Regions from separate parts of the Nocardia arthritidis genome, predicted to be linked through region 1. Evidence: riboswitches for the same ligand, from Rfam matches in the RefSeq annotation. Region 1 holds a riboswitch; each other region holds the start of a gene.
The links. A riboswitch is a leader RNA that binds a small molecule or an ion and turns the genes downstream of it on or off. The one in region 1 is predicted to bind magnesium.
Positions count from the first base shown of each region.

Region 2: it holds a riboswitch for magnesium, as region 1 does, so the genes downstream of both, F5544_RS14770 (FAD-dependent monooxygenase) here and F5544_RS21215 (MgtC/SapB family protein) in region 1, are expected to answer to the same signal.
Region 3: it holds a riboswitch for magnesium, as region 1 does, so the genes downstream of both, F5544_RS39470 (hypothetical protein) here and F5544_RS21215 (MgtC/SapB family protein) in region 1, are expected to answer to the same signal.

Region 1 is NZ_CP046172.1:4,697,864-4,708,109, reverse strand. It holds gene F5544_RS21250 (CBS domain-containing protein) at 272-706, shown strand; gene F5544_RS21245 (aminotransferase class V-fold PLP-dependent enzyme) at 892-2,103, shown strand; gene F5544_RS21240 (heavy-metal-associated domain-containing protein) at 2,196-3,503, shown strand; gene F5544_RS21235 (decarboxylase) at 3,500-5,068, shown strand; gene F5544_RS21230 (pyridoxal-phosphate dependent enzyme) at 5,065-6,396, shown strand; gene F5544_RS21225 (hypothetical protein) at 6,521-6,931, shown strand; gene F5544_RS21220 (TetR/AcrR family transcriptional regulator) at 7,001-7,645, shown strand; M-box (ykoK) riboswitch at 7,677-7,845, shown strand; gene F5544_RS21215 (MgtC/SapB family protein) at 8,086-8,805, shown strand; gene F5544_RS21210 (ABC transporter permease) at 8,802-10,246, shown strand, end outside.
Region 2 is NZ_CP046172.1:3,301,069-3,311,314, forward strand. It holds gene F5544_RS14710 (bifunctional RNase H/acid phosphatase) at 98-1,228, shown strand; gene F5544_RS14715 (S1 family peptidase) at 1,408-2,112, shown strand; gene F5544_RS14720 (helix-turn-helix domain-containing protein) at 2,138-2,944, opposite strand; gene F5544_RS14725 (hypothetical protein) at 3,138-3,560, shown strand; gene F5544_RS14730 (SgcJ/EcaC family oxidoreductase) at 3,496-4,011, shown strand; gene F5544_RS14735 (GNAT family N-acetyltransferase) at 4,087-4,575, shown strand; gene F5544_RS14740 (NUDIX domain-containing protein) at 4,645-5,172, opposite strand; gene F5544_RS14745 (hypothetical protein) at 5,237-5,503, opposite strand; gene F5544_RS14750 (hypothetical protein) at 5,500-5,679, opposite strand; gene F5544_RS14755 (NUDIX hydrolase) at 5,729-6,292, opposite strand; gene F5544_RS14760 (TetR/AcrR family transcriptional regulator) at 6,333-6,947, opposite strand; gene F5544_RS14765 (cytochrome P450) at 7,072-8,313, shown strand; M-box (ykoK) riboswitch at 8,384-8,555, shown strand; gene F5544_RS14770 (FAD-dependent monooxygenase) at 8,777-9,979, shown strand.
Region 3 is NZ_CP046172.1:8,702,551-8,712,796, reverse strand. It holds gene leuS (leucine--tRNA ligase) at 1-1,858, shown strand, start outside; gene F5544_RS39490 (hypothetical protein) at 1,904-2,239, opposite strand; gene F5544_RS39485 (helix-turn-helix domain-containing protein) at 2,662-3,705, shown strand; gene F5544_RS39480 (pyridoxal phosphate-dependent aminotransferase) at 3,702-5,147, shown strand; gene F5544_RS39475 (hypothetical protein) at 5,144-6,094, shown strand; M-box (ykoK) riboswitch at 6,142-6,313, shown strand; gene F5544_RS39470 (hypothetical protein) at 6,637-7,329, shown strand; M-box (ykoK) riboswitch at 7,463-7,634, shown strand; gene F5544_RS39465 (hypothetical protein) at 7,948-8,178, shown strand; gene F5544_RS39460 (NRAMP family divalent metal transporter) at 8,269-10,023, shown strand; gene F5544_RS39455 (hypothetical protein) at 10,245-10,246, shown strand, end outside.

The DNA.
Region 1 (10,246 bases):
CACACAACGGATCTCGTGGACTGTAACCCATCGGGTCGCAATTTCGTATAGCGCCGCGCACAATTCGGGTTCGTTTCCGTTACACCGGGCGTGTCATAGATGTGAAATGCCTTTTGCCGGGCCGGATCCACCGAGTCCCCTATACGGCGCCCGCCCCATTTCGGGTGGTGATCGCGGCGGTCGTCCAGCCTGTAACGGATTCGTGCTGGTCACGCCCGGGTGAACTTTGCGATCCTGAATCTGCCGGGGGCCGTGCGGATTGGTGACGAATATGCGAATCGCGGAGATCTTACGGAGAAAGGGCAGCGCCGTCGCGACGGTCACGCCCGAGACAACGGTACAGAGCCTGCTCGGCACGCTCGCCGAGCACAATATCGGCGCGGTGGTGGTCTCACCGGACGGCAGCCGGATCGCCGGCATCGTCTCGGAGCGCGACGTGGTGCGCAACCTCCATCGGCGCGGTGCGGCACTACTCGATCGGCCGGTCGCCGAGATCATGACGGCCGCCGTGCGCACCTGCGATCCCGACGACCGCGTCGACGGGCTGCGCAACATCATGACGGAGCATCGAATCCGGCATCTGCCGGTGGTGCGCGACAACCGGCTGGTCGGCATCGTCAGCATCGGCGACGTGGTGAAGAGCGCCATCTCCGAGCTGACCTTCGAGCGCCAGCACCTGGTCGAATACGTCCAGGGCCAGTACTGAACGGTGTTCGCCCGCACCGCCCCTGCCGATCCCCGCGGGACGCGCGAAAGATGTTGCGGGCGTGAAATGTTCGAACGTCAAACAGAATGTGCGTATCGTTGGTGAGGTCCAGCGCATCCTCTGAGGGGAGCGTTACCTTGCGGTCTTGTGCGGTCACCCGGCCATCGGCGCCCTCGGTTTCGGCGATGCGGGCCCTGTTCCCCGCGCTCACCGAGGGCACCGAGGTGTATCTCGACAGCGCCGCCACCACCCAGAAACCGCTGCCGGTCATCGAGGCCGTGCAGCAGTACCACGGCTCACGCACGGCCAATGCCGGGCGCGGCACCTATCCGTGGGCCACCGCGCTCACCGAGCGCATCGCCGGAATCCGTGCGCACACCGCGCGATTCGTCGGCGCCGCCCACCCCGACGAGATCGTCTTCACCGGCGGCGCCACCGCGGCGCTCAATGCCGTCGCACTCTCCTGGGGGCTGGCGAATCTCGCCGAAGGTGACGAAATCCTCTACAGCCCAACCGATCACGCGTCGAACGTGCATCCGTGGCTGTACCTGCGCACGCTGCTCGGCCGGTTCGGGCGGCGGATCACGCTGGTGCCCTACCGGGTCGACGGCCTCGGCGAGGCCGATACCGCCGATATCCTCGCCAAGGTAACGCCCCGTACCCGGCTCATCACGGCCAGCCATCTGCACCACGTCTTCGGCGGGCTCAGCACCCTGGAAGAGCTGCGTGGAAAGCTCGACCCCGAGGTGCTGCTCTGCTTCGACTGTAGTCAGAGCGGCGGTCATCTTCCGGTGGACGTCACCGAATTACGGGCCGACTTCGCGGTTTTCGCCGCGCACAAGATGTTCGGCGCGCCCGGCACCGGCGTCCTCTACTGCCACCGGCGGGTCCACGATCGGCTGGACCCGTTCCTGCCCGGCGGGAATTCCGGTGTGGTTGTTGCCGATTCGGATCTGATCCCGTCGGACATGCCCGGGCTGCTCGAGGGCGGCACCCAGAACATACCCGGCATCCTCGCCCTCGGTGCGGCGCTGGATGTGCTCGACGAGTTCGGTTTGGCCGAAATCGCCCGGCACAACCGGGATCTCACGCTCGCGCTCATCGAGGGGCTGCGCCCGATACCGGGCCTGGAGTTCCTGCCCGGGCCCGGATACGCGTCCTGCGCCACCGGCTACGGCATCGTGTCGTTCACCCTCGACGGCATCTCCGCGACCGATCTGGGTTTCGTCCTCGGCGAATTCGGCTTCCTGGTGCGCACCGGAGCCCAGTGCCTGCCGCACCGGCCGCACGAACCCGGTATCGATGCGGTGCGGGTCAGCACGCATATCTACAACACATCCGACGAGATCGATCGTTTCGTCGCATGCGTTTCCACGATCGCGCAGGAGGTCCAGTGAACACAGCATCGCGCAGCGATTCCGGGAGGGGTGGTGGCCAGGAGACGGGTGGGCTGGCATCACGCAGCGATCTCGGGAGTGGTGGTGGTCGAGTGACGGGTGGGCCTGCATCGCGCGATGATTCGGAGAAGGGTGGTGGGCGGCTGGACACCCCACCGCGTTACGACCGGCGCGCCGCGTCCCGGGTGCTTGCCGGACTCGCCGAGCCGGGGCTGTTCGCGACGCCGCTCGTGGCGGGTGGCCAGCGGCGGATCGAATATACAAGCGCCGCATTGCATTCCGAGCCGAACAGCCACCTCACCCTCTCCCAGCGGCTGTACCTGGAACGCTTCATGCGGCCGTGCCGCCCGGACCAGATCACCAGCGCCACCCACCGGATCACCTGGACCGACAGCGACGGTGTGCCGAACACCGGCCACTACCGCGCCGACGGCCTCGGCCCGCTCGTGCCCATCGCCACGCGCGAGACCGTGCTGGCGCTCTGGCACGCCATCACCGCGAATACCGCTCTGTCGGAGCGCATTTCCGCACTCGGGCCGCGCGAGCACGCGGTGCTCGACGGCACGACCACCGACCACGACCCACTGGAGATCTTCCGCGTCGGCATCGAAGCCACCGGGCGCGCACTGGCCCAGCACGCCCTGCTGGCCAGGCAGACGCCGTACCGGTCCGCGGTCGAATTCGGCAGGGGCATGCAGGAATCCGGCATCTTCGCCGCCGTCGCCACCCGCTGGTACTGGGAGTTGCAGGCCTCCACCTACCGGCGCGGCATGATCCCGGTGCGGCTCGCCGCGCAGCCCGACGGAACCGTGCGCTACACCGCCGAAACCGTCGCGACGCTGCGGGCCATGAAGGACAACACGATCGAGGACGCGCACAACGTCATGCGCCGCGCGCTCAAGTCCGAAAAACTCAGCGTCGCCGAGGCGATCGCCAAGTACCACGACGAATTGGACCTGATCTCCCGCCAGTACGCGCTGCTGCCACCCGGCACCCGCCCCGCCTGCCTGGCCGCCATGCCGCACCATCTCGGCGGCAGGCACTACAGCATCCTTCCCGTGGTGGTCGACGTCTTCGTCCCGCTGTTCAGTGAGATCGCGGACAAATGCGAAATCACGCAAATACGAACGGATCTCGACGCACTGCCGGACGACGCGGCGACCGCCGAGGACCGGGTGTTCTACGTGCCGGATATGAACTGCAAGCACTGTGTGCGCACCATCGGCGGCGTGCTGGAGTCCATGGGCATCCGGGTGGCCGAGATCGATCTGCTCAGCAAGCGGGTGGTCGCCGAATTCCGCAGCCCGCGCAACCGCGCGCGGGCCTTCGAGGCCATCCGTGACGGCGGCTACAACCCGGTCGCCGAAAAGCCGCATCAGCAAACGGAAACCGCGGTATGACGGCACCGCTACCCGCTCTACCCGCGAAGATCCATCCGCTGGTGCGGGCGTTCCTCGATACCAGGGGCGCCGTCGAGGAGACCCTCATCCGCTTCGGCTCGCCGGTGCACCTGATCTTCCCGCAGGTGTACGCCGAGAACCTCAAACAACTGCGCACGGTGCTGGACCGGCACCTGTCGCGGCACCGAATCTGCTACGCGCACAAGGTCAATCAGGCCAGATCCTTCGTCCGCACCGCCGAGCACGCCGGTATCGCCATCGATGTGGCCTCGCCGCAGGAGTTGGCCAGCGCGGTCGGCGCCGGCTTCGGCCCGATGCGCATCGAGGTGACCGGACCCAAGGGCGAATCGTTCCTGCGGGATCTGGTCGACTGCGGCGCGACCATCAACGTGGACAATCTGTGGGAGCTGCGCCGGGTCACCGAGTTGGCCGGCGACCGCGCGAAAGTGCCGGTGCTGCTGCGGGTTTCCGGATTCCCGGAGGCGCAGGTGAGCCGGTTCGGCGTGCCGGTCGCGCATCTGGACCGCGCATTCGATCTGCTTTCGGCGCATCGCCGCCGAATCAACTTCCTCGGCTTCGCCTTTCATATCGATTCCGGTGAGCAGGCCGAGCGGATCCGCGCGCTGGAGACCTGCCTGGAACTGGTCGAGGAGGCGTACGGGCACGGGTTGGCGCCATCGGTGCTCGATATCGGCGGCGGGCTACGCCAGGTGTTCACCGCCGACGGCGCCCGCTTCGACGGCTACGTGCACGCGCTGCGCGAATCGCTGCTCGGCCGCGGCGAGCGAATGAGCTGGGGCGACAACACCTTCGGCTATCACATCGACGGTGGCGTCGTTCGCGGCACGCCGGTGTTCCACAAGTACGCCAATACCGTCCCGGCCAACAGGATGCTGGAGGAGTTGCTCACCGCGCCGCTGGAGCGGCACGGGGGACGCACCGTCGCCCAGGTGGCCGCGGACAACATGCTGGAGATCTGGCTGGAGCCGGGTAAGTCGCTGGTCGATCATGCCGGGCTGACGGTGGCGCGGGTGGAGTGCACCAAGGAGCTCCCCGATGGCAGCGTGCTCGTCAACGTCGACCTCAGCCGGGATGCGGTGACCCCGGCCGACCAGGAGGTGATGGTGGATCCGCTGGTGCTGACCCGCGGCGCGCATGTGCCGGTGGTCGCGGGCCGTGACGGCGTTCGGCCCGCACAGGCGGGCGACACCTACCCCGCCCTGCGCCCGGTGCCCGAAACCCGTTCCGTCGGTGTGTATTTCGCGGGCCGCCTGTGCCTGGAGCGCGACCTGATCACCAATCACAAGGTCTGGCTGCCGGAATGCCCGAGTCCCGGTGATGTGGTGGTGTTCCCGAATACCGCCGCCTACCACATGGATTTGTCGGCGGCGACCGCGTCCATGCATCCGGTCCCGCTGAAACTCGCTGTCGCGCACCGTGCGGGCAGCTTCCAGGTATACCGCGATTACGATTACGAGCCGCTGATTCCGGTCGGCGTCCCGCCACCGCGCCGGCTGCCACCGCGGCGCCCGCCGCTGCCCCGCCGACCCACCGAGGCACCGTGACGCGCTACGACGACATCACCGATCTGATCGGCAACACTCCCCTGCTGCACCTGGATCCGGGCGTGCATCAGCTCGACGGCGTGCGGCTCTACGCGAAACTGGAGTCGCACAACCCCTTCGGCTCGGTCAAGGACCGGGTGGCCTGGGGCATGATCCGGGACGAGATCGAGGCGATCCGGGCCTGCGGACAGACGCTGATCGAGGCGTCCAGCGGCAATACCGCAAAGGCGCTGCGCATCCTCGGCGCCATGTACGGGATCCGGCTGCGCGCGGTGACCAACCGGATCAAGGTGGCCGAGGTACGCGATCTGTTACAGCTGTTCGGCACCGAAATCGTCGAACTGCCAGGGCTTTCCGAATGCCCCGACCCGACGACGCCCAATGACGTGTATTCGGTGATCGAGGCGACGATGGCGAAGGAGCCGGGCGCGTACCATCATCCGTCGCAGTACACCAACGAGAAGAATGTCGAGGCGCACTATCACGGCACCGGCCGCGAGATCCACGAGGATCTGTCCGCCGACGGCATCACCAGGGTCGACTATTTGATCGGCGGTCTCGGCACCACCGGGTCCACCCGCGGCGCCGCCACCTACCTGCGCAAGCACAATCCCGAATTGCGCACCGTCGCGGTGGTTTCCGAGCGGGCCGACTTCATACCCGGCATCCGGACGGAGAACGAGATGTGGGAGGTCGGGCTTTTCCAGCCCGATTTCTACGACCGGATCGTCACGGTGGAGGCGGGCCGCGCCATCGACGCGACGCTCGCGCTCGCCACCGGCTACGGCGTCCTGGCCGGGCCCACCAGCGGCGCCAGCTATGCCGCCGCATTGGATTACCTTGGCGCACTGGATCTTTCGGGACGCTCCGCCGACGATCCGGTGGTCGCGGTATTCATCGTGTGCGACCGGCTGGAACCGTACCTGTCCTATATCAAGAAGCGCAGGCCGGAACTGTTCGGCCGGGCCGACCGCCGCGCGGTGCCCACCACCGCGGAACTGGCCGCGACACCGGCACTTTCGCCCGTCGAACTGGCCGAGCTGGACCGCATCGGCAGGCCGACGATCGTGGACACCCGCGGCGCCATGGCCTACCGGATCGCGCATGTGCCCGGCGCGGTGAACATCCGCGACGATCAGCTCGACGAAATGTTCGTCCAGGGCATCCCGTTCCCGAAATCGCGGCCGGTGGTCTTCGTCTGCCCGGTGGGCGAGCTCTCGACGCGCTACGCCGCACTGGCCCGGCGGGCGGGATACGACGCGGCCAGCCTGTCCGGCGGCGTCGTCGCCTGGCGCGACGCCGGTTTGCCGATGGAGAGCGGGACATGAGTCGACGGGTACGGGAAATGTCATTCCGCGCGTGTCCCGGCCACGGCTCGCGCAGACTGGCGCACTAGCGCAGGATGTCATGCGCGGGTATTCGCTCCATCGGACTCGAAAGAGATGATGCACCATGCTGCTTCCGTCGAAGAAGACCGTCGCCGCCACCCTGACCACCGTCGGCGCTGTCGGCGCCGCGCTGGTGTGTACCGCACCCGCCGCGCCCGCCGCCGTCACCTCGATCACCATCACCCCCGGGATGAGCTTCGGCAGCTCGTCGCAGTACGGCACCGGCTGCAGCTACACCGCCACCGCCAACGCGACACCGGGTGACGTCATCGGATTCTTCGACCCCACCGGCAGTTTCGACCCGTCCGGCTGGGTCACCGTCTCCGACTCCGGTTCGGTCACCGCCACCTGGCGGCCCGCCGTCCCCGGCAACCACACCCTCTACGCGGTCCGCAGCACCGGCGAATACGTGCAGACCAGCGTGGCCGTCGGCACCGGCATCAACCTCGGCCCCGCCTGCGTGGTGCCGTCCTGACGAGAGGTTCGGTCGGCGCGCCAGGCCCTGTCTCGAAGTCCGGTCGATACAGGGCCTTAATGTAGGCGAGTGCAGACAGGTCAGGATTCAGCCGACGGGGGTCCCCGCATCTGGGGTGGGACCACGCTCACCGAGCGCAGGGAGGCCCGCCGGGCCGCGCTGCTGGAGGCCGCGCTCGACCTGATCGGGGAATCCGGCGCGAGCGGGGTCACCATGCGCGCGGTCTGCCGCAGATCCAACCTGACCGACCGCTATTTCTACGAGAGCTTCGCCAGCCGCGACGAACTGCTCGACGTGCTGTACCGGCAGGTCGCCGACGAGTTCCTGGCGCCGATGACGGCCTTCGCGGCCACCGACGATCCGGCGCGGGACCGGCAGCTCTCGGAGATCCTGGTCGACAAGGTGCTGGCCGACCCGCGCAAATCCCGACTGTTCCTGGTCGAGCCCTATTCCAGCACCGGGCTCGGGCAGACGACCATCGCGGTGATGCCGGTATTCACCCGGTTGATGCAGGACCACCTGTTCGCGCACATCCAGGATCCGGTGCGGCGCAGGCTGGCCGCGGTCACCATGGCAAGCGGCAATGCCGGCATGTTCTCGGCCTGGCTGAACGGCTCGCTGCGGGCGAGCCGGGATCAGATCGTCGACCACTACGTCGCGACGCTCACCATCTATCGCGCTCTGTACCAGGACCAGGCCCCCGATTTGCCATGACACGCGGCGGGGTGTTTACTCGCTGACGCAAGGTGCTCATCGTTCGCTGAGGCTCCTGCACGGATACAGGCCAGCGACCCCGAACGTCGAGAGACGCCCCGGGTCAGGACAGGTCTCCCCGGCCTAAGGGGTGACTCCGATTGGCTCCCATCCCCGGGTTCACGCCGTGCAGTGCCAAAGGTCTTACGAGGAAGCCGTCAAGCGTTCGTCGAGATTTCCCGTTCCTCGGATACGGTAGGCGCACGCGACCACCATGATCGACAAGCGCGCGGCACGATCGGAAGTTTTTGAGGAGGTGAGCCGGATGACCGGCGGTGATAGTCCCAGATCCCTGTTTGCCAACAATTCACCTGGCGACACCTTCGTAGCTCGCGACGGGGCGCATACCCGCCCGTAATCTGCTGTTTCGACGGTGCGCACATCATTCGGGAGAAAGCGTCATGTCAACAGTCGAAATGGTGCTGCGGCTGCTCACCGGCGTCGGCCTCGGTACCGCGATCGGTTTCGAACGCCAGTACCGCGCCCGCGGTGCCGGACTGCGTACCAATGCCCTGGTGGCCGCCGGCGCCACCCTGTTCGTGTTGTTGTCCGCCAACGGTTTCCAGGGCAACGATGCGGACCCCACCCGGGTGGCCGCCCAAATCGTCTCCGGCATCGGCTTTCTCGGCGCCGGTGTGATCATCCGCGACGGGCTCAACGTGCGCGGGCTGAATACCGCTGCCACACTGTGGTGTTCGGCCGCGGTCGGCGCGTTGGCCGGTGCGGGCATGTACAGCACCGCGCTCGCGGGCACCGTCGCGGTGGTCGCGGTGAATATCGCGCTGCGGGCCGCGGGCCGGGCCGTCGACCGCAATCCGGTATCCACCGAGGAGCAGGCCGCCAGCTATGTATTCGTCGCGGTGACCAACGACGACAACGAGGCACATGTGCGCGCATTGCTGGTACAGGCGTTGACCCGCACCGATTTCCGCCTGGTCTCGGTGTCGAGCGCGAATACCGATAAACCCGGCCGGGTGGAGGTGCGCGCCGAACTGGTCGGCGATCAGCGCGACGACCGGCAGATGGAATCCGCGGTGAGCAGGCTCAGCCTGGAACCGTCGGTGACCAGCGTCGGCTGGCACACCTCGGTGAACGAGAAGGCGGGCGGGTCCCAGGCATGACGCTGCTGCGCTCCTACCCCTCCCGCGACGCGCTCGACCGCCCGCGCGCCAGGATCGCCGATGCCGTGGTGTTCACCGGCGCCGCGGTGCTCGTCTATGTGATCGTGCGACTGTCCGCGGGCGCCGCCGTGCCGTTCGACGCGAACACCGCTCCCGCAACGGTTTCCACCGATATCTCGGAGCTGCCCTACTATGCGGCGCGCTCGCTGCTGCGGATGTTCGCGGCGCTCGCGCTCTCGATCGTATTCACCTTCGTCTACGCGACGGCCGCCGCCCGGCTGCGGCGGGCGCGGCTGATCATGTTGCCCGCCTTGGACATTCTGCAGTCGGTGCCGGTGCTCGGCTTCCTGTCCATCACCGTCTCCGGGTTCATCGCGCTGTTCCCCGGATCGCAGCTGGGCCTGGAATGCGCGTCGATCTTCGCGATCTTCACCGCGCAGGCGTGGAATATGACCTTCGCCTTCTACTACAGTCTCATCGCCCAGCCGCGCGAACTCGACGAGGCCGCGCGCAACCTGAGATTGTCGCGCTGGCAACGATTCTGGCGGGTGGACGCGCCGAGCGGGATGATCCCGCTGGTTTGGAACGGCATGATGAGCTTCGGCGGCGGCTGGTTCTTCCTCGTCGCCTCCGAGGCGATCAGCGTGAACAACAATAATTTCGCGCTGCCCGGCATCGGCTCCTTCGTGGCGACGGCCAGCGCCGACAAGGATCTCGGCAAGGTGTTCATCGCGATCGGCGTGATGATCGTCATGGTCGTCGGGGTGAACTTCTTCTTCTGGCGCCCGCTCACCGCATGGGCCGAGCGGTTCCGGGTCGAGGAGTCGGAGGCGGCCGAGGCGCCGCGCAGCCTGGTGCTGAACCTGTTGCGCCGCTCCACCATTCCGACGCTGCTCGGCCGGGTGCTCGGCCCGGTCGTCGCGCCGGTGGACCGGGTGATGAGCGTCTTCGGGCTGGCCGAACATCCGCTGCGCACCTCACCGGCGCGCCGCAGGGCGGGCGATATGGTCTTCGCGGCGGTGATCGCGGCCGGAATCGTCTGGGGCGCATACCGGGTCGTCACCTATATCGCGTCGACCGCGGGCTTCGGCGAGGTGCTGCACGCCTTCGGGCTCGGCTTCATCACCCTGCTGCGGGTGGTGGTGCTGCTGATCTTCGCGACCGCGGTCTGGGTGCCGATCGGCGTTTGGATCGGGTTGAACCCCAAGGTGTCCCGGCTCGCGCAGCCCGTGGTTCAGGTGCTGGCCAGCTTCCCGGCCAACTTCCTGTTCCCACTCGTCGCGGCCGTTCTGGTGTGGAGCGGCGCGAGTTTGAACTGGGCCTGTGTGCTGCTCATGGCGCTCGGCGCGCAGTGGTACATCCTGTTCAACGTCATCGCCGGCGCCAGCGCGGTGCCCAACGATCTGCGCGAGGCCGCCGCCAACCTGCAGCTGCCACGAAA
Region 2 (10,246 bases), 1.4 Mb from region 1:
GAAGGAATCCGGTCTGTGACAGAAGTGTCGGTGATCGTCGAGAGGGAATCCGGTCTGTGACTGATTTTTCGGTGGTTGTTGAGAAGGAATCCGGTCTGTGACAGAACTTTCGGTGATCGTCGAGGCCGATGGCGGTTCGCGGGGTAATCCCGGGCCGGCGGGCTACGGTGCGGTGGTCTATGACGCCGACCATGTGCGGGTACTCGCCGAGCGCTGGGAGAGCCTGGGCGTCACGACCAACAATGTCGCCGAATACCGGGGCCTGATCGCGGGTTTGGCGGCCGCGGCCGAGTTGGGCGCCCGCACAGTCGCGGTGCGGATGGATTCCAAACTGGTGATCGAGCAGATGTCGGGGCGCTGGAAGGTCAAGCACGCGGCCATGATTCCGTTGGCCGATCAGGCACGGGCGCTGGTCGCCGGATTCGACCGCGTGACGTTCACCTGGATTCCGCGCGAACAGAATTCGCACGCCGACCGGCTGGCGAATCTGGCGATGGATGACGCGCCGCTGGTCGACGAGGTGCGCGCGGCGAACGGCGCGGACCTGCGCGCCCCGGCCGAAAACCCGCTCATGGCAAGGGAATCGGCCGCTGCGCCGGGTTGGACCGGTGCGACGGGTCGGCCGACCCGATTGCTGCTGCTGCGTCACGGCCAGACCGAATTGTCCATTCAGCGACGGTATTCCGGCCGCGGCAATCCGCCGCTCACCGAGCTGGGCCGGGAACAGGCCGTGCGTGCCGCGAAAATGCTTGCGGCGAAAGGGGATATCGCCGCGATCGTATCGTCGCCGCTGGATCGGGCCGTGGCGACCGCCGAGGCGGCGGGCGCGGCGCTCGACCTGCCGGTGCGGGTGGTGGACGGCCTGATCGAAACCGATTTCGGCGAATGGGAAGGGTTGACCTTTTCCGAGGCGGCGCAACGGGATCCGGAGTTGCACGCGCGCTGGCTCGGCGATCCCGCCGTGGCCGCGCCGGGCGGCGAGAGCTTCGACGCGGTCCGCGAGCGGGTGGAGGCGGTGCGCCGCGATCTGGTGGCGCTGCACCCGGGCACGAATGTCGTTGTGGTGAGCCACGTCACGCCGATCAAAACGTTGTTGCAGCTGGCACTGGGAGTCGGTCCCGCGCTGCTGTACCGTCTGCATCTGGACCTGGCGTCGCTATCCATCGCGGAGTTCTATCCGGATGGCGGGTCGTCGGTGCGATCGGTCAACGACACCTCGTACCTATAGAGCCGTGTGGCGCGCCCCACATTGCTGTAGCCCTGATTCACCAGAAAAACTGTGATAACTGAACACTAGCTGGTTCCGCGTTCCCGGGCTTTCACCTGCCGCTATTCCGCGACCGCGCCTATCTTTGATCTTGCAGGAGATAGCCGCGCGATTCGGGGGGACCGTCATAAGGAGAAGTTGTGGCTAGGACATTCAGGTGGGTCACCGCGGTGACCGCATCCTTCGCGGGTCTGGCCGTGGTGGGCGCCGGGGCCGCACAGGCCGATCCGAGCGCTGTGCTCGGCGGCAGCTCCGGCATCATCTTCGACACGGACGCCGCCTGCTCGCTCACCACGATCGGCCACGACAGGGCCGGCAGGCTGGTCGGGCTGACGGCGGGCCACTGCGCACCCGTCGGCGCGAACCTGATCGCCGAGCGGACCAGGGAGGCCGGGGTGGTCGGCCGGGTGGTCTATTCCGACAATGGCGACGGAATCGATTACGCCGTCATCGAATTCGATCCGGACCGGGTGATCCCGGTGCGCACCGTCGGCCCGACCACCATCGGCGGAATCGGCGCGGCGCCCGGATTCGGCGGCACCGTCTGCGCCAACGGGCGCAGCAGCGGATTCGGCTGCGGTGTGGTGTGGGGCGTGCTGGACGGCACCACGATCAACCAGGCATGTTCACGGCCCGGCGATTCCGGTGGCCCGGTCACCGTCGGCGACCGCCTCGTCGGCATGAACCAGGGCAGGCTGACCGGGCTCGGCCCGATCGGCTTCGACGTGCCGTGCACCATCGCCGCCATCCCGTACCACTCGCCCGCCTTCTTCGCCTCGATCGATCAGATCCTGGGTGATATCGATGCGCGCGGGGAGGTCGGCGCCGGATTCCAGCCGATCTGACGAAAACCGTTGTCCGGGTGGATGATCACCCTGCCGCCGTATTCGCCGCCGCCAGCCCGCGCAGGGCGGCGGCGGTGAATTCGTCCAGGGGATAGAACAATTCGATCGCCAACTCGGAGAGGGTGACATCGGCGGGCGCACCGAAGGTGGCCATCACGCTGAACATGGACAGCTCGCCGTGCGGCGTCCGGATGCGCACCGGCACCTCGAACGGACTCGGTTGCGCGTCGGCGTCTTCCGGACCAGTCGGCGGGGTGGGATACTCGGACACCTCGTCGAGCAGCGCGCGCAGTTCCGGATCGCCGGTGGCATCGGCCTGCCGGGTCAGCCGCTCCAGGAACAACTCTCGCACCTGAACCGGATTGGCAAGGCTGCGCGACAGACCCTCCGGATGCAACACCAGCCGATAGACATTCGGCCGCGGCAGCAGCAGGTGCTCCGGAATGCCCTGCATCAGTATGGACATCGCGGAATTGCCCAGGTGCACGTCCCACCGCCGGTCGACGACCACCGCCGGATACGGTTCGTGCGCGGCCAGCATGGTGTCCAGCGCGCGCCGGGCGGCGGCCAGACCCGCGTCACCCAAACCGGATTCGCGATAGGCGGGTGCGTAGTCGGCCGCCAGCAACAGCGTATTTCGTTCGCGCAGCGGCACATCCAGCGCCTCGGACAGCCGGAGCACCATCGCTCGGCTCGGCTTGGCCCGGCCGGTCTCCACATAGGACAGATGCCGCGCCGAGGTGTCCGCCGACAGCGCCAGATCCAGTTGGCTCAGCCTGCGCCGCTGCCGCCACTCGCGCAGCAGCGGGCCGATTCGCGACGGGTTCTGCATGGATGCCACCTCACCAGGCTAATCACCGGCAACGACGCCCGGCCATGACCTCCGAGGTTATTGAGACGCATACCGCACGGCGGCAGGGTGGATCACGGGCGGCTGATCTTTCAGGCCAACCCGGCCGAAGGAGAGTTCTGGGTGATTTCGACGCCCAGGGCTCGAACTCCCGCCAAGAAAGGTATGGAACCAGATGAGCACATCGACGATGCGGGCCCAGCCGCTTGCTATCCGCGGCGAGCAGGGGTTTCTGCGCATGGCGCTGCGGACGGACGGCTGGGGCACCGGCGCGTTCGGCGTGGTGCTGCTGGCTGGGGCGGTCGCGCTGCGTGATCCGCTCGGACTGCCGACGGCGTGGTCGATCCCGTTCGGCGTCGCCATGGTCGGCGGCGGTTTGGCGTTGCTGCTCATCGCCGGTTACCCGGTGATCGCGGTGCGGCAGGCGGCCACGGTCGTCGTGGTGAACGCGATATCCGCGGTCGGCATGGTGGCACTCGCGTACTCGGGCCTCATCGACCTGACCGGTCTCGGCGTCGCCTTCTGCTGGGTCGGTGCCGCCGTCGTCGGCGCCTTCGCCGCCCTCGAGTACACCGGTCTGCGCAAGCTGCGCGCCTGATTATCTGGAAGGTCGAAACATGATGTACGACAACACGATCGAATCCGGCGATCGCGCGGCGCTGCTAGCTCTGGAACGGGCTCAGGCGGCGGCATGGGCGGCGGGCGACGGCGCCGCCTTCGCCGCGACCTGCACCGAGGATGTCGACTTCGTCTCCGTTATCGGCGAATTCATCAGGGGCCGAAGCGAACTCGCAAAGGTGATGCAGGATGGCTTCGATGGCTTCATGAAGGGCACCCGCTGGTCGGAACCGCGCGAGGTGACAATCCGCTTCCCGGCACCCGATCTCGCGGTGATGGTGACCAACGGCGTCTGCGTGCTGCGTGATGGCGCCGAAACGTGCCGCCCGGAAGACCTTTCGATCCAGACGAGGACCGCCGTAAAGGCGGATGGCAGCTGGCTGTTCACTTCATTCCAGAACACACGCATCCGGCCATCGGGGCCCGCCTGATCCCTGTGCGCTGAAAACCGTTGGTGCACTGGCCTGGAACCGTCGTACGATCCAGTATTCCGAGAGCGAGGTGCGGTGGACAGTTCGGTGATCGGCATCAGGCGGCTCGGCCCGGACGAGTGGGCGACCTTTCGCCGGTTACGGCTGCTGTCCCTCGCCGATGCGCCACACGCCTTCGGTGCGACGCTGGCCGAGGCGCAGCGGCGCACCGAGGCGGGGTGGCGGGCGCTGTTGGCCGGGCGCGTCCAGTTCGTCGCGACCGTCGACGGTGCCGAGGTCGGCACGATCGGCGGCCTGGCCGATCCGGAACGCGATGGGGCACACCTGATTTCGATGTGGGTGGCGCCCGGGGCGCGGGGGACCGGTGTCGGTGACGTCCTGGTGCGCGCGCTGGTCGACTGGGCCAGGGGAGCGGGATATCGCAGGGTATGGCTGGAGGTTGCGGAGGGGAACGTTGTCGCCGAAAAGCTTTATCTGCGAAATGGTTTCGCGCGCACCGGGGTGCGATCAATCATCTCGCCCGCGAATCCGCGCCCGGAATTCGAGATGATGCTGGAGTTCTGAGCCGAGCTCGGGAGGATGTGGATTCGGCCGCGCTGACCGACGCCGATGCTCGGCGCGCCGCGGATCGGTTCAGTCGCCGCGGCGTTCGTGCAGCAGCAGGAGGGTGTAGGCGGCGACGGTGTGCGAGTCGGTGATTTCGCCGCTGGTCAGCATCGCCTCGACCGTCTCCCGCAGGAACCAGGCCGAGCGCATGTCCTGTTCGGAGTGTTCGCGTTCGGGTGCGCCGTCGGTGAGGTCGGTGGCTAGATAGATCCAGCCGCGCTGGCTGCTCATACTCGGCGCGCTGTCCACCGTGCCCAGGTGGATGAGGCGCCCGGCGCGCAACCCCGTCTCCTCGCGCAATTCGATGTGTGCCGCGGTGACCGGGTCGTCGGCGGGGCAGGAACCCGCCGGGAACTCCCAGCGCCGCAGCCCGAGCGGATATCTGAACTGTTCGACGAGATGAAACATGTTGTTCCGCAACGGGATGATCATGGCGAAGTCGGGGAGATCGACCACGCCGTATATCCCGGTCGAATCGTCGGCCCGGCGCACCACGTCCTCGCGCACCGAAATCCACGGATTCGAGTACATCGTCTGCGATCCGAGCGTCTCCATGGCTCGATACTGTCGGAGATCGCGCTGGTGCGGCGGCTCGTGCTGGATTCGCTGGTTGTGCGGCTCATGACTGATCGTCTGGTGGCTGGAGCAGGATTCGTTCGGTGGTCGCGGCGACGAAACTCAGCGCGTCGAGCGGTTCCAGATAGGGGAGTTGGGTGGGTAATTCCACTGCGCCGAACATCGCTCCCGGATAGAGCGCGAGATGATCGGGCAGGTACAGCCCCTCGAATCCGCACCGCTCGGCATGCCGTGCGACCGCGATGAGCCGGTCCGGATCCACGCCGTGGAACGGCGAACTATAGCTGATGGCGAAACGCATGTCGCTCAATGGAATTCACATTTCGGCGGCGCGGCGCGCAGCCGGGCGAGCAGTTGTTCGCGCAGTGCGGCGAGCTGGTCCATGGTCGCGTCGACCTGCCGAGCGGCGCGCTCGCACCAGGCCGTGCTGTTCGTAATACCGCAGGTGCGGGTGCCGATCCGCTCGGCCAGTTCGCCGATGAGCATGCGACCTCCTTCGATGCGTCGGCCGCAACGGTAAACGTTGTCACCGGCGTCAAGGCAAGATCGCGGCCTCCAGTTTGCCTAGGAAACGCCCGAAATGCGGATCGGATTCCGGGACGGCGAACCGGTCGATATCCCACCACCGGCCGTCGCCGAACTCTCTTGGATCCAGCCGATATTCGCGGGTGCGGTCGCCGCGGACGACGTACCAGAGGCTCACGTCCTCGTGCCCGGCGTCGATTCCGATCGTGGTGGTGATCGTCAGGAACAGCGGTGCGGTGCCGACGACGCCGAAATCGGGCTCGATGCCCAACTCCTCCAATGTCTCCCGGCGTGCGGCCGCGAGCGGATGTTCGCCGGGCTCGACATGGCCGCCGGTCGGCAGCCACAGCCCGGCCAGTCGATGCAGGCCGAGCAGTACGGCACGGCCGTCCGGGTCGACGAGCACCGCGTAGGTGACCAGATGTCGCGGTGGCGTCGCGGGTTTCGCGCGGCGGAAGACATCATCGGTCGCGTCCAGCCAGCGCAGCGTTTGGGCGATGTGTTCGCATTCGAGCGCGTCGAACGGTTCGATCCCCCGCACGATTTCGGCGATGACTGCGGTGGCAGGATGCATGGCGGGACTGTAACGCCGCCCACCGACAGGAAACTCGAGGTCAGCGCCGGTCGAAGTGGGTGCGCACCAGGTCGGTGTAGTAGGCGATGACACGCGCGGGCGGGAACTCGCCGGGTTCCGCGAGAGTGAGGCGTCCGGCGTTCCAGACGAGCGCGTCGATGGCGCGGGCGGTCATCGCGACGTCGAGGTCGGTGGTCGCGGCGCGGACGAAATCCTCCAGCGCGGTGACGAGTTCGCGTCGCCAGTGCTCCATCCGGCGGCGGAAGTACGGTGTCGCGCTGTCCACCAGTACGAAGGCGGCTCGCCAGCGGTCCGGGGCCTCGGTGACCGCGCGCAGGAACCCCGCCAGGTAGCGCAGTACGTCGGCGGCGGGGTCGCCGGTCGGGCGCAGCGGCACGATATCGGAAAGTTGTTGGCGGGCAAGTTGTTCCTCCCGCTCGAGCGAGCTGCGCAGTAGGTCGTCGGTGTCGGTGAACTGGCTGTACACCACCGGCCTGGTGACACCGGCCGAGCGCGCCACCGCATCCATCGAGACCTTGTGGATGCCCTGTTCGACGATGATCCGCAGCGCCGCGTCGAGTAGTTGGGCGCGCCGCTGCTCGGGGGCCATGCGCGGCGCGTAGGTGCGATTGCGCCGGGTCGCCGGTTCGGTCATCGCTGCTTCTCTGTTCTGTGTGGGGGCTGGAAAGTCATTTCGGGGCTCTTGACAGCGGGTGGCTCAGTCCAGGATGCTACAGGGACTGTAGCTACAGTAGATGTAGCATTTGTGGAGGACCGTGATGACCACGACGGACGAGCCGATCGGTATCGCCGACTACCTGAGCCTCATCGACCCGGCCAACCGGCCCGATCCGTACCCGTTGCTAGCGCGGATGCGTGCGGCCGGACCGTTCCGGCTCGGCTCCGCGCCCGTCGTCGTCTTTCCCGGGTACGCGGACTGCGCGACGGTGCTGCGGCATCCGGATGCCCGCGTCGACCGCAGGCTCAGCGCCTTCGAACTGTCGCAGTTCCCGGACCCCCGCACCGGCGACGACGAACGTGGGCCCGCATTCCTGTTCCGCGATCCGCCCGACCACACCCGGCTGCGGCGGCTGGTCGCGAAGGCGTTCACCCCGCGCGTCGTACAGACCATGGAACCCAGGATCACGGCGCTGGTGGACGGCATACTCGATCGGGTCTCCGGAACCGAATTCGACGTCGTCGCCGAGCTGGCCTATCCGCTGCCGGTCACCGTCATCTGCGAATTGCTCGGTGTCCCACTGGAAGGCGAGGCGCGGCTGGGTCGCTGGTCGGCGCTCATGTCGCGCAAACTGGATCCGACATCGCGCTCCACCGCCGAATTCGCCGCCGATCCCGCGGCCGTCGACCAGGCGAGCGACGAATTGTATGAATATTTCGAGGAATTGACGGTTCGCAGGCGCGCGGACCCCGGGCCGGACCTGCTGTCCGAACTCATCGCCGCCGAGGAGGCGGGCGACAAGCTCAGCCACGACGAATTGATAAGCACCTGTGGGCTTTTGCTCATCGCCGGGCACGAGACGACGGTCAACCTGATCGGCAATGCGGTGCTCGCGCTGCTGCGCAACCCCGAACAACTCGCCGCGCTGCGCGCCGACCCGGCTCTCGCCGCCGCCGTGGTGGAGGAGACGCTGCGCTACGACCCGCCGGTACAGCTCGCCCCGCGAATCGCCGCCGCGGACCTGCGGATCGGCGATTTCCCGGTGCGCCGCGGCGAGGTCATGATCATGCTGCTCGCCGCCGCACAGCGCGATCCGCGGCTGAATCCGGACCCGGACCGCTTCGACCCGCGGCGTGACATCCGGCACCTGGCCTTCGGTGCGGGGGCACACTTCTGCCTCGGGGCGCCGCTCGCGCGATTGGAGGCGCGAGTCGCGTTGACGCGCTTCGCATTACGGGTTCGCGAACCACGCCTGCTGCTGGACCCGCCGCCCTACCGCGACCATGTCACCCTGCGCGGTCCGGCCGCGCTGCCCGTCGGTTTCACTGAGATCGCACCCTGAGCGCGAAAATTCCTTCGCGACAGGAAGAATCGCTTGACTTCACCGGCGAGTGCGGGTCAGTATTTTCAGGTCAGCACCTCGCTAGGCGAGGCTCCTGTACGAACACAGGCCACTGATCCGACGACGTCGAGAGACGCCCAGGGTCAGGACAGATCTCCCCGGATTAAGGGGTTATCCGAAGTGGCTTCCCCGGCAACGGGATACGTCGTGCAGTGCCGAAGCTCTGACGAGAGGGGTGCCAGCCCGTCTTTCGGGTTCCCCTTTGTGCCTTCATAGTGATCAGCGCGGCGAGGAGGTGGGGGACGACATGATGTCCGGCGATAGTCCGTATCCCAGTCCGGTTCTGACATATACATTCCCAGCTCGCTGCGACACTCCGATCGCCTGACGAACGTCGGCGCGGTACCTCTTGCCGTGCCTGGAAACTGTTGCAGTGTGCGGGTTTTCGCAAAGGAAGTGCGATATGCGAATCCTCGTCTCCGGTGCCAGCATCGCCGGACCCGTCCTGTCCTACTGGCTCACGCGGTACGGATTCACCGTAACCGTCGTCGAAAAGGCGCCGACACTGCGCAAAACCGGTGGTCACGCGGTCGACCTGTTCCGGCCGTCCGTGGAGATCTCCGAACAAATGGGTGTGCTGCCGCGAATCATGGAGCACGCCACCGGAACCGACTACCTCACCGTGCACACGGGTAGCCGCCGGGTGCGATTGGACCAAGCCAAGCTCGCCCGGGCCGCCTCCGATCGGCATGTGGAGATCATGCGCGACGATCTCAGCGAAATCTATTACGACGCAACACGAAACGATGTGGAGTATCGGTTCGGCGATTCCATCACCGCGATCACCGCGGACGGCCGCGTCAGCTTCGAGCACAGCGAACCGCGGGAATTCGATCTCGTCGTCGGCGCCGACGGGCTGCGCTCGAATGTCCGGCGGCTGGTCTTCGGGCAGGTGCCGGAACGGTTTCTGGGCGGCTACCTCGCGGTGGCCTCGGCGCCGCGCGAACTCGCGGTGCCCGGCGAATTCAACGCGCGGTTGGCGGTCGGCCGAGTCGCGGGGATCTACACCGCCCAATGCCTGACCGACTCCCGGATCCTCTTCCTGTTCCGGCCGGAACAGGAACTCGATTACGACCACCGCGATATCGATCAGCAGAAGCGGTTGGTGCGCAAGGCATTCGCCGGCTCGGCGCCCGAGGTCGACCGGTGGCTGGCGGTGCTCGACGATACGCCCGCCTTCTATTTCGACTCCATCACCCAGCTTCGGCTCGACCGCTGGTCCCGGGATCGGGTCACGCTGGTCGGCGACGCCGCCTACTGCCCCGGCCCGGCGGTCGGTGGCAGCACCAGCCTGGCGATCGTCGGCGCCTACACCTTGGCCGGGGAACTCGCCGCGGCCGGTGGCGACCACACCGTCGCGCTGCCCGCCTACGAGGCGGTGATGGCGGAATCGGTCCGGCGTAGCCGGATATTCGCCGCGCGGGCGGCCGCGACGATCGTGCCCACCTCCCGCCTCGGCATGTGGGCACTCATCCAAGCCGGACGACTGGGCACGGCCCTGCCCACCGGGTTGGCTCGCGCCGCAACGAAACTCGGCGCCCGCGGCCTGCGGTTTTACGACTCGATGCCGGTCAAGGATTACGACACTCCGCTCGCGTCGGTCTAGCGGCGGGATCTCTGGGTACGCGAGAACTGACCGGCGGGAGATGGTCAGGAGGTGATGATTGTGATGTCACCGATGTTTATGCAGTTGATGGACATGTTGCGAGACTGGTGGAACATGATGTTCCCCGATATGCCCATGTAGTGACACCGATCGATCAGCCGGACAGCGCAGCCTCGGCCCGCCGCTGTCCGGCTGTATTTTTTTGGGATGGGGCCCGAGGTGTGCGGTGTGGGGTCCGGTATGTGATGTGCGGCGGGACATGCGATG
Region 3 (10,246 bases), 4.0 Mb from region 1:
ACTGCTCGACGATATGGCCCAGCTGGAGGGGGCATGGCCGTCGGAAGTCCTGACCATGCAGCGCAATTGGATCGGCAGATCCGAGGGCGCGCATATCGATTTCGCCATCGATGGCCGCTCCGCTCCGGTCCGTGTCTTCACCACCAGGCCCGATACCATTTACGGTGCAACGGTTTTCGTCGTCGCCTGCGATGCGCCGCTGGCGGCCGAACTGTGCGCGCCCGACCGGTCGACAGACCTGATCATCTATCGGGACTCCGTCGCCGCCGCGACGGAGATCGAGCGACTGTCCACCGACCGGCCGAAGACCGGTGTGTTCCTCGGCACCTATGCGGTGAATCCGCTGAGCGGCGAACGCATTCCGGTATACGCAGCCGATTACGTGCTGGCCGGATACGGCACCGGGGCGATCATGGCCGTGCCCGCGCACGATCAGCGCGACCTCGATTTCGCGCTGGCACTGGGACTTCCGGTGCGCACCGTGATCGAAACGGGCGCGGCGGATCCGGCCAGGACCGGCGTCGCGGCCGACGGCGTCGGTGTGCTGGTCGATTCGGGCCGGTTCACCGGTGCGCACAGCGTCGCCGCGCAGGCCGAGATCGTCGCCGAACTGGCCGAGCGTGGCCGCGGCGCCCCAACAGTCACCTACCGGCTGCACGACTGGCTGCTGTCCCGCCAAAGATATTGGGGCACACCCATTCCCATCATCCACTGCGATACCTGCGGCGAGGTCGCGGTGCCGGACGAGCAGCTGCCCGTCCGGCTGCCGGAGACCGGCTATCAGCTGCGGCCGGAGGGCGGGCGCTCACCGCTGGCCAGCGCGACGGACTGGGCCGAGGTGGCCTGCCCACGCTGCGGCGCCCCGGCCCGTCGCGATACCGACACGATGGACACCTTCGTCGACTCCTCCTGGTATTTCCTGCGCTATCCGAATCCGGATTACGCCGATGGACCGTTCGATCCGGCCGGCATCGCGCGCTGGCTGCCGGTGGACGAATACATCGGCGGCAAGGAGCATGCGACCGGTCACCTGCTGTATGCCCGGTTCCTGACCAAGGTGCTGCACGACGCCGGAATGCTGCCGTTCACCGAGCCGTTCACCAGGTTGACCAATCAGGGCCAGGTGCTGATGGACGGTAAGGCGATGAGCAAGAGCCTCGGCAATCTGGTGAACCTGCAGGAGCAGATCGAGCTGTACGGCCCCGACGCGGTGCGGGTCACCATGATCTTCGCCGGACCGCCCGAGGACGATATCGACTGGGCCGACCTGGCACCGCAGGGCGCGGTCAAATGGCTGGCCCGGGTGTATCGGCTGGCCGACGAAATCGGCCGTGCCGCAGGCACTTCCGTGGAAACGGTGGGCTCGTCGGCGGTGCGCAGATCGGTGCACGAGGTGATCGCCAAGGCCACCGAGCTGATGGCGGCCAAGCGGCTCAACGTCACCATCGCGCAACTGATGCAGCTGACGAACCTGCTGCGCAAGGCCGTCGACAGCGGTCCGGGCGCGGGCGATCCGGCCATCCGCGAGGGCGCGGAGGCGCTGGTCCGGATGACCTCGTGCTTCGCGCCCTTCACCGCCGAGGAGGCGTGGCAGCGGCTCGGCCATCGGCCATCGGTTTCCGATTCCGGTTGGCCGGTCACGGATTTCGCCTTGATCACCGCCGAAACCACGGTCTGCGTCTTTCAGGTCGACGGCAAGGTTCGCGGCCGGGTGGAGGTGCCGACCGGCATCGACGACGAATCGCTGCGCAGGCTCGCTCTTTCCGCGCCGGGCGTCACCAATGCCCTTGCGGGACGGGCGGTTTCCAATGTGATCGTGCGCGCACCGAAGCTGGTGAACGTGGTCTCCGGTCGCTGAGTGCGGAGCCGGGCGACGCCGACCCCGCAGCGGCGCCACCCGGCTTCACGCGGCGGTGAATAGCCGGGGGGCGCCGGACAGCGGCTGCTGCCGGTCGCGCTCGAGGATGCGGGCGTAGAGCCGCAGCAGGGCCTCGGCGAGTTCCATGCCGAGGTCTGCGGCCCTGATCGCGGCGAGTTCCATTGCGAGCAGCGGATCTTCGGGATCGGGATCGCTCAGCGTCTCGTCGAGGACCATGCCGCTGATCGCGCGCTCGCGGGAAAGCGGGATGTCCGGGAGCCAGCTGAGGATCCAGTGGCCACCGTCGGCGGTCGGCACGAAGCGCGCGCTTTCCGGGGTGATGTCGCTGGTGATCAACCAGTCGGTCAACGCTAGTGCCATGACACCTCCTCGTATCCGGCCACCGTCCGAACGCGGGGTGCGGCGGGTAAGCCGGTCCGGTGCCGGGGTGGCGCTGACACCAATGCTATTGATCGCCACTTCGGCGTGTCAATTAAGCCTTAGTGATATCTCAGGATATGAAAAAATCCAAAAAGATATTGTTTAAGCAAGATTCGGGCTCGATGTCGGCAAAATCGCTCGGAAACAGCAGGATTGGCCACGCACAGGCCGAGCCGAGACGGGAACGAGCCGCCGGGATCATCGGGTCGGCTCCCGAGGGGCGCGAACTATCCGGATCTCAGCCATCATTCGGGAAACCCACAGTGCTCCGAACGGCAACCCTTGACACATCGTGACTATGATGACGACCGGATGACACACGATGAGCACGGCAACCCCATGCGCAGGACGGGAGACGTGGAATGGCTGGTTCGAGCGCGGGCCGCGAGGAGGTCGGTGAACTGGTCCGCAGGCTCCGCACGGAACGCGGGCTCACCCAGGCGGCGCTCGCGAAGAAGTCCGATTGTTCGCGCAGCCTGATCCAGCAGATCGAGAACGGTACCCGGATACCCCCGCTACCGCTGCGTGAACGGTTGAGCCTGGCGCTCGGCGCGGAGTTGCCCGCGCTCGACGATTCGAATTCGAGCGGCGGCACCGGCGGGTACCACGACCTCCGGATGCGTTTCAACGTATTGCTCGGCAAGGACCCTGAACTCGTCGATCGGGCGCTCGGCATCGCACAGAGCCTGATCGATGCCGCGAGCGTCAAGGAGGAGATCGAGCCGCTGCGCATGATCGCGGCTCGGCAGCTGGAGCGGGCGGAGGAGATCATCACCCAGATTCCGTCGCGCAGCGCCACCGTATGGGAGTGGAATACGGTGAGCGACTGGTTGATCATCCTCGAGCAGGCGAGGCGCTCGGTCCGCGCGATCCACACCGCGGACCTCGGCACCATCGGTGGCGATGTCGGCGACGACTATCACGAGGCGATTCTGCGCCTGGCCGACAAATCGCATCCGCCCAAGATCGATGTGCGTCGGATGTACGTGCTCGACACCATCGACGACGTCTGGCCCTATGACGAAAGACTATGGCGGCAAACCAGATCCGGGGTGGAGAGCGTGCTGGTCAAGCGGGAGCACGCGCGCAACGCGCAGAGCATGCTCGTCGTCGACGAACAGTATGTCGCGGTCGGTGAGTACGACTATTCGCGGCAGGCCCGGGTGGCGACCCGCTTCTCGGCGCTGAAGCACGATGTCGCGTTCGCGGTGCGCCGCTTCGAGAAGCTCTACGCGCTGAAGCTGGCCGGATCGGCCATCGTGGTCAACGATGTGGTCGCCGATCCGGAACTGGCCGGATACGAGCGGCTCGCCGACTGCCGTGACCGGTTCCGCGCGGCATTGGAACGGCGCTGGCTGGATATGCCCGCGCCGGGGGAGTCTCCCGTCGAAGGCAATAGGTCGTGACGAGCGCGCTGACCGATATCGAGCCGTGGCGGCGCGAGGTGGGTCTCGCGACCGTCGCGAAACGTTCCGAGGCGCGAAAACGTCTGGTGCGCAAGCAATTAGGTGCTGATGCGCAGTTCGCCGGAACTGAGGGCCGCTGGTACTCGGGCGTGCTCGACGCCTACCACGGCGAAACCGGGCTGCCGCTGCACCCGGACGCCGCCGCCGCGCTCGACCGGGCCTGGCGAGAGCTGATGTCCATGCGGGATCCGGGCGTCACGCCCGAGTACGCGGACGAATATCGCGATGGCGCGCTCTACGACAAGCGGCAACCGCTGATTCTGCGAGAGTTGGCCGCGCGCAGGCTGTTCGGTAGGTTGGCCGCGCCGGATATCACGGTTCCCGGTATCGCGGTGCATCCGGATGAGGTCATCGTCTGCCCGTACTCGAGCACCATGCTGCTCGAGGAGGCGGTGGCGACGCTGGCCCGGCCCGGCGGCGTAATCGTCTGCCCGGAGGGGTTTTACAAGAGTTCCAGCATTCACGTCGAGAAGTTCGGGCTGCGCGTCGTTTCCTGTCCGGTCGCGCCGGATCATGCGTTCAAGATCGATCCGGAGCTGCTGGCGCGCTGCCTGGGCGACTTCGCGAGCCGCGGCGAGCTGTGCGGTGTGCTGCTGACGTTGCCGGGAAATCCAGTGGTGGTGGACTATTCGGCGGATGAGTTGGCCCGGATCGCCCAGGTGCTGCTCGACAGCGGTGCGCCGATCATCTGCGATATGGCCTTCGATGCCATGGTGGCACGGCACATCCCCATCGCCGCGCTGGCGCTGCCGGGCGGTAGACTGTACGACCGGGTCTTGACGGTCACCGGAAATTCCAAGGGCTACAACGCATTCGGTCCATGTAAGCTGGGCGCCGCCTGCTCCGGTGACGCCGAATGGCTGGCCAGGATCCGCGACCGGCTCACCATCTCGTTCCAGCGTGAGTCGATCCACCTGGCGCGGGCGATCGTCGAGCACACGCCGGAGGCGTATTTCGCGCACAATCGCACGCTGATGCGCCGCCAGCTCGACCGTGCGCGTAGGCATATCGATGCGATCAATGTCCGCGTCGGCGCGAAGGTCTTGCGGCCGCTGGGAAGTTCGCAGGGGATGTTCCGCACCATCGCGTTCACCGACGACCTGCTCGCCGCGGCGGGCGTCGAATCCAGTGCGCAACTGGAGGATCTGCTGCTGGCCGCGGCGGGCGTGGACAGTGTCGCGCTGGACCGCACCGGATCGGCGCGGCTCGGTGTCCGGCTCAATGTGCTCGCACCGCGCAAGGCGCCGGGCCAGGAGTCGCCGGACCTGCTCGACGAACTGTTCGACCGGTTGACGCGGCTGATCCTGGACATCCGCGCGGGCGACACCTACCGCGATGTGCTGCTGCGCCTGGGTCTGCTCGAAACCGTTGTCGCGCAATGATTGCCGGGGTAGTACGGGAAACCGCGAAGGCGGAGCGGCGGGTGGCGCTCACCCCGGACGGCGTGCGGCGGCTGGTGGCGGCGGGCCATCGGCTCATGGTCGAACACGATGCGGGCCACGGTGTGGAAATAGCCGATGCCGAATATCGCGCCGCCGGTGCGGATCTCGTCGACCGGGCCGAGCTGTACGGCGTGTCCGATCTGGTGGCGTGGGTGAAACCGCCCGCATATCAACTGGATTCGCTGGTCCGTCCGCATATGACGCTGGTCGGATTCCAGGATCCGATCCACCGCGCGGCGCGGATCGACGAATTGCGCGCTCGCGGTGTCACATCCGTCGGTTTCGAGGCCGTGGCGCACGACCGCCCCGATATCGACGCGCTCTCGGCGATGAGCCGAATTGCCGGGGAAATCGCGTACGGGCAAGCGCGACAATTGGTTTCGGTATCGGGGCCGATACGCGCGCTGATCATCGGCTGCGGGCAGGCCGGGCTGTCCGCGATCGGCACGGCGGTGCGCTCCGGCGATGCCGCGGTCGCCGTCGGCAACCGGCCGGAGCAGGCCGACGCGGCGATCCGCCTGGGCGCGAAGCGTTTTCTCGCCAACCCGGACGGCGATCCGGAGGTGCTGCGGCGCCAACTCGCGGCCGAGCCGCCCGACCTTGTCTTCTGCGCCGCGGTGCACCGGGGTTCGAGGGGACCCGTCCTCCTCGACGCCGCGACGCTCGACACGATGGCCGCCGGGACCGTAATCGTCGATCTGGTAGGCAAATCCGGTGGCAACTGCGTGGCCACCGTGCCGGACCGCACCGTCACCCTGCCGAACGGGGTGATCGTCACCCATCGTTCGAATTATCCGGCCGATCGCCCGTCGGCGGCGAGCGCCGCGTACAGCGCCGCGATGGCCGCCATGATTCTGGAACTCGATCGGCGCGCGGCAACCGAATAATGTCCGGATTGACTTCCGATTTCCGGAATGACAGGATTTCGCCGTAAACAGCACCTCGCTAGGTGAGGCTCCTGTACGAACACAGGCCACTGATCTGACGACGTCGAGAGACGCCCAAGATCAGGACAGGTCGTCCCGGATTAAGGGGCGATCCCAAGTGGCTTTCCGCGCAGCGGGATACGTCGTGCAGTGCCGAAACTCTGACGAGAGGGGTGCCCACCAGCGGATTCTGCCGTGGTGGCTTCCTCGCGTGCGCCCTGCTCGCGCCCCCGTGCGCCCGGCCTCGAGGAGGTGAGGAAAGGCCCGATGCCCATAGGCGACCATCCGTATCCGAGTCCCGGTCTTTCCGGGCCTCGTCGTGTCTCGATTCTCGTCACACGACCATGAACGCTTTCGTAATCCGCGGCCCGCGCCATATCGCGACCGCGTAATTCGTGCTGCCCGAATTATTCGGGCAGAAATCGGATTCAAAAATCCGCCCGCCATGGTTTTGTCATGCCCGAAAACGGTATGAATACCACCCGAGCTCCAAAGGTTTTTCGATGAGGAAGTTCAGCAGCTACGCGGCAGGCGCCGCGGTCGCGCTCGGCGCGCTCAACATCACCACTCCCGAGTCGACAGCGGTTCCGCCGCAACAGAATTCGTCCACCGAGGCGCCCGGCATCCACTGGACCGCGAACGTCGTCGACAAATCCATCGTGGTCAAGACCGACGCGGGCACCCTGTTCGCCAAGGACGGCCAGTTCGACGTGCTCGACGCCGACGGCCACGTGGCCGCGGGTATGCCGCTGAGCTACCGGCTGGACGACAAGGTCTTCCCGATCGCCGCCGAGATCGACGGCCACACCGCGATCCTGACCCCCGGCACCGATCCGGCAACCGCGACCCAGGCCCCGAGCCCGGCGCTGAAGCCGATCGATGCGCAGGCCGATTTCGATGCCGCGCTGAGCGCGGCCGGAACGCAATTCGGCCTGGCCACCGGCGTCGGCAGCCTGGTCGGCACCATCATCGGCGGCGGCGTCGGCTGTGTCGCGGGCGCGGTGGTCGGCGCGGTGCTGATGCCGCCGATCTTCCTGCCCGGCGCGGTCGGCGGCTGCCTCGCGGGCATCGTCGCCGGTGTCGCGCTCGGCGCGGCGGCGGGCACGATCGTGCTCGGCGTTCCGGTCGGCATCGCGTCGGCGATCCAATTCTTCCAGCGGCTCAACACCCCGCCCGCGGCGCCGGCGCAATCCTGAGCAATTCGGTCCGGTTGCGTCCCCAGTTGCGCAACCGGACCGAAAAAGATTGTGTCGCAACGACCTAGCCATAACCGAAGAACCGACCGGCACTGATTTGACTTTCGATCAGTCTGGGTGCAACATTTTCAGGTCAGCACCTCGCTAGGCGAGGCTCCTGTACGAACAAAGGCCACTGGTCCCACGACGTCGAGAGACGCCCAGGGCTAGGACAGATCGTCCCGGATTAAGGCGCGATCCAAAGTGGCTTCCCTGCCAGGGGGATACGTCGTACAGTGCCGAAGCTCTGACGAGAGGGGTGCCTACCTCGTCGTTTCAGGCGTGGGTATCCCTTACCGCGTGGTCTGATGCCATGAGTAAGCGACGCTCGCGTGCGTCTCGGCAGCAAGGAGGTGGGGGACGTTATGAAGTCCGGCGATAGTCCGTATCCGAGTCCGGTTCGAAAACCCCTATCGATACCAGCTCGCCGCGGCCTGATTACCGCCTGAAACCTGAAACCACCCATCGACCTACGAAGCGAATTCCGCTTTGGTGAGGGGGTCGGTGCTTTGGTGTCCGGGTTATTTTGCGGTGCCCGAAAAAGGTTGTGGTGACTGACTTTCCTGTCAGGAGTTCGCCATGGCGATCCTTGTTTTTCCGCGTCACATTTCCCTGTTCTCGATGCTGGGCGAGTCGGTTCGCAAGAACCGCGCCCGGCCCGGCCTGACCGTGCTTTCGGTACTGGGTGAGTCGGCCCGCAAGCAGCGTGCCCGGCGCACCCTCACCCCGCAGGAGCAGGCGAACCTGCGCGTCAGCCGGGGCCGCAATGCGATCTTCACCGCCTCGCTCGGCGGCCACACCACCTACTGATACGCATTTCGACGACGGCGTCGAACGGATCACTGAAGTCTCACCACTGCTGTTGTGCAGCAATGATTTTCAGGAAGCGAGGGAATGGCGATGGCCTTCTTCTCGAATGGCGGCAGCCGCCGCGACAACACCGCGACGGTAGCCGTTGCCCCCGCCAACGGCGCTCCGGCAGCACTGGATTCGGCACATGTCGGCGATATCGTCGGCGCCCTCGGCACCATCAAACAGCACGATACGGCGGAGGGCCGCAGCCGCTGGCAGCGGTTCCGCATGCTGCTCGCCGTCATCGGCCCCGGCCTCATCGTCATGGTCGGCGACAACGACGCCGGTGGCGTCGCGACCTACGCGCAGGCCGGGCAGAACTACGGTATGGCGCTGATTTGGACACTGGCGCTGTTGATTCCGGTGCTGTACGTCAACCAGGAAATGGTGGTCCGGCTCGGCGCGGTCGCGGGTGTCGGCCACGCCCGATTGATCTTCGCCCGGTTCGGCAAGTTCTGGGGTGCGTTCAGCGTCGGCGATCTGTTCATCGTCAACGCGCTGACCATCGTCACCGAATTCATCGGCGTCTCCATGGCATTGAACTACTTCGGTCTGCCCAAGGCGATTTCGGTTCCGCTGGCGGCGGTGCTGCTGTTCGCCGTGGTGGCCGGTGGTTCGTTCCGGCGTTGGGAGCGTTTCCTTTTCGCGCTCATCGCGATCAACATCGTGATGTTCCCGCTGGCGTTCATGGTGCATCCGAGCGTCTCGGAGACCGCGAAAGGCGTTGTGCCGTCGTTCCCCGGCGGGTTGAACTCGACGCTGCTGCTGTTGATCGTCGCCATCGTCGGCACCACCGTCGCGCCGTGGCAGCTGTTCTTCCAGCAGTCCAACATCGTCGACAAGCGGATCACCCCGCGCTGGATCAAGTACGAGCGCATCGACCTGTGGGTCGGCATCGTCGTCGTGATGATGGGCGCGGTCGCGATCATGGCCGCCGCGGCCTTCGGGCTGGCGGGCACCGACGCGATCGGCAACTTCACTGATGCGGGCGCGGTGGCGCAGGCGCTGCACGACCACAAGGGCCAGACCGTCGGCGCGCTGTTCGCGATCCTGCTGCTGGACGCCTCGCTGATCGGTGCGAACGCGGTCGGCCTCGCCACCACGTACACGCTGGGCGACACCCTCGGCAGGCGGCATTCGCTGCACTGGAAGATCAGTGAGGCCCCGGTGTTCTACGCCGGATACGCCCTGCTGCTCGCCGTCGCCGCCGCCGTCTCGTTCAGCCCGGACAATGTGCTGGGCCTGCTCACCCAGGGCGTGCAGGCGCTGGCCGGTGTGCTGCTGCCGTCGGCGACGGTATTCCTGGTGCTGCTGTGCAACGACAAGGCGGTGCTCGGTCCGTGGGTGAACACCACGCGGCAGAACATCGTCGCGGGCATCATCGTGTGGTCGCTGGTGCTGCTTTCGCTCGCGCTGACCGCGGCCACCTTCTTCCCCGATCTGTCGACGGCCACCCTGGAGATCGGATTCGGCGTCGGCGCGCTGATCGGCCTGCTCGGCGGCGGGGTGATCGCGCTGGCCAAAAACCGGGCAGACCGCAGGGATGCCGAGCGAACGGCGAAGGAACTCGGCAACCTCGATCCCGATCAGGTCGAGGAACTCGAGGATGTGCGGCTGAGCCGGGCCGAGCGCAAGGCCATCCTGGAGGCCGACCGCGATGCCTGGCGCACCCCGGCACTGGACACGCTGACGCGTCCGGCGTTCTCCTCGCTGCGCATGGCGGGCATGATCGCGCTGCGCGGGTACCTCGCCGTCGCGGTGGTGCTGGTCGCGGTCAAGGTCGTGCAGTCCATCGCAGGCTGAGAATGATTGCGGCGGTGTGGGATTCGGACCACACCGCCGCAATCGGGTGCCGCGTGCGGCTGCCCTCCGCCGCGGCATGGACCGAGTCGACGTTCGATACCCGATACATCGGTGCGCGCGGGCTGGTTATTACCCGGTGATCCGGGCCGCCGCATATCCGTTCGTGATACGGTTCGCCGCGGCGGCGAGTCGGATGCCCGCCGTGATCGAGGGGAGGGCCCGT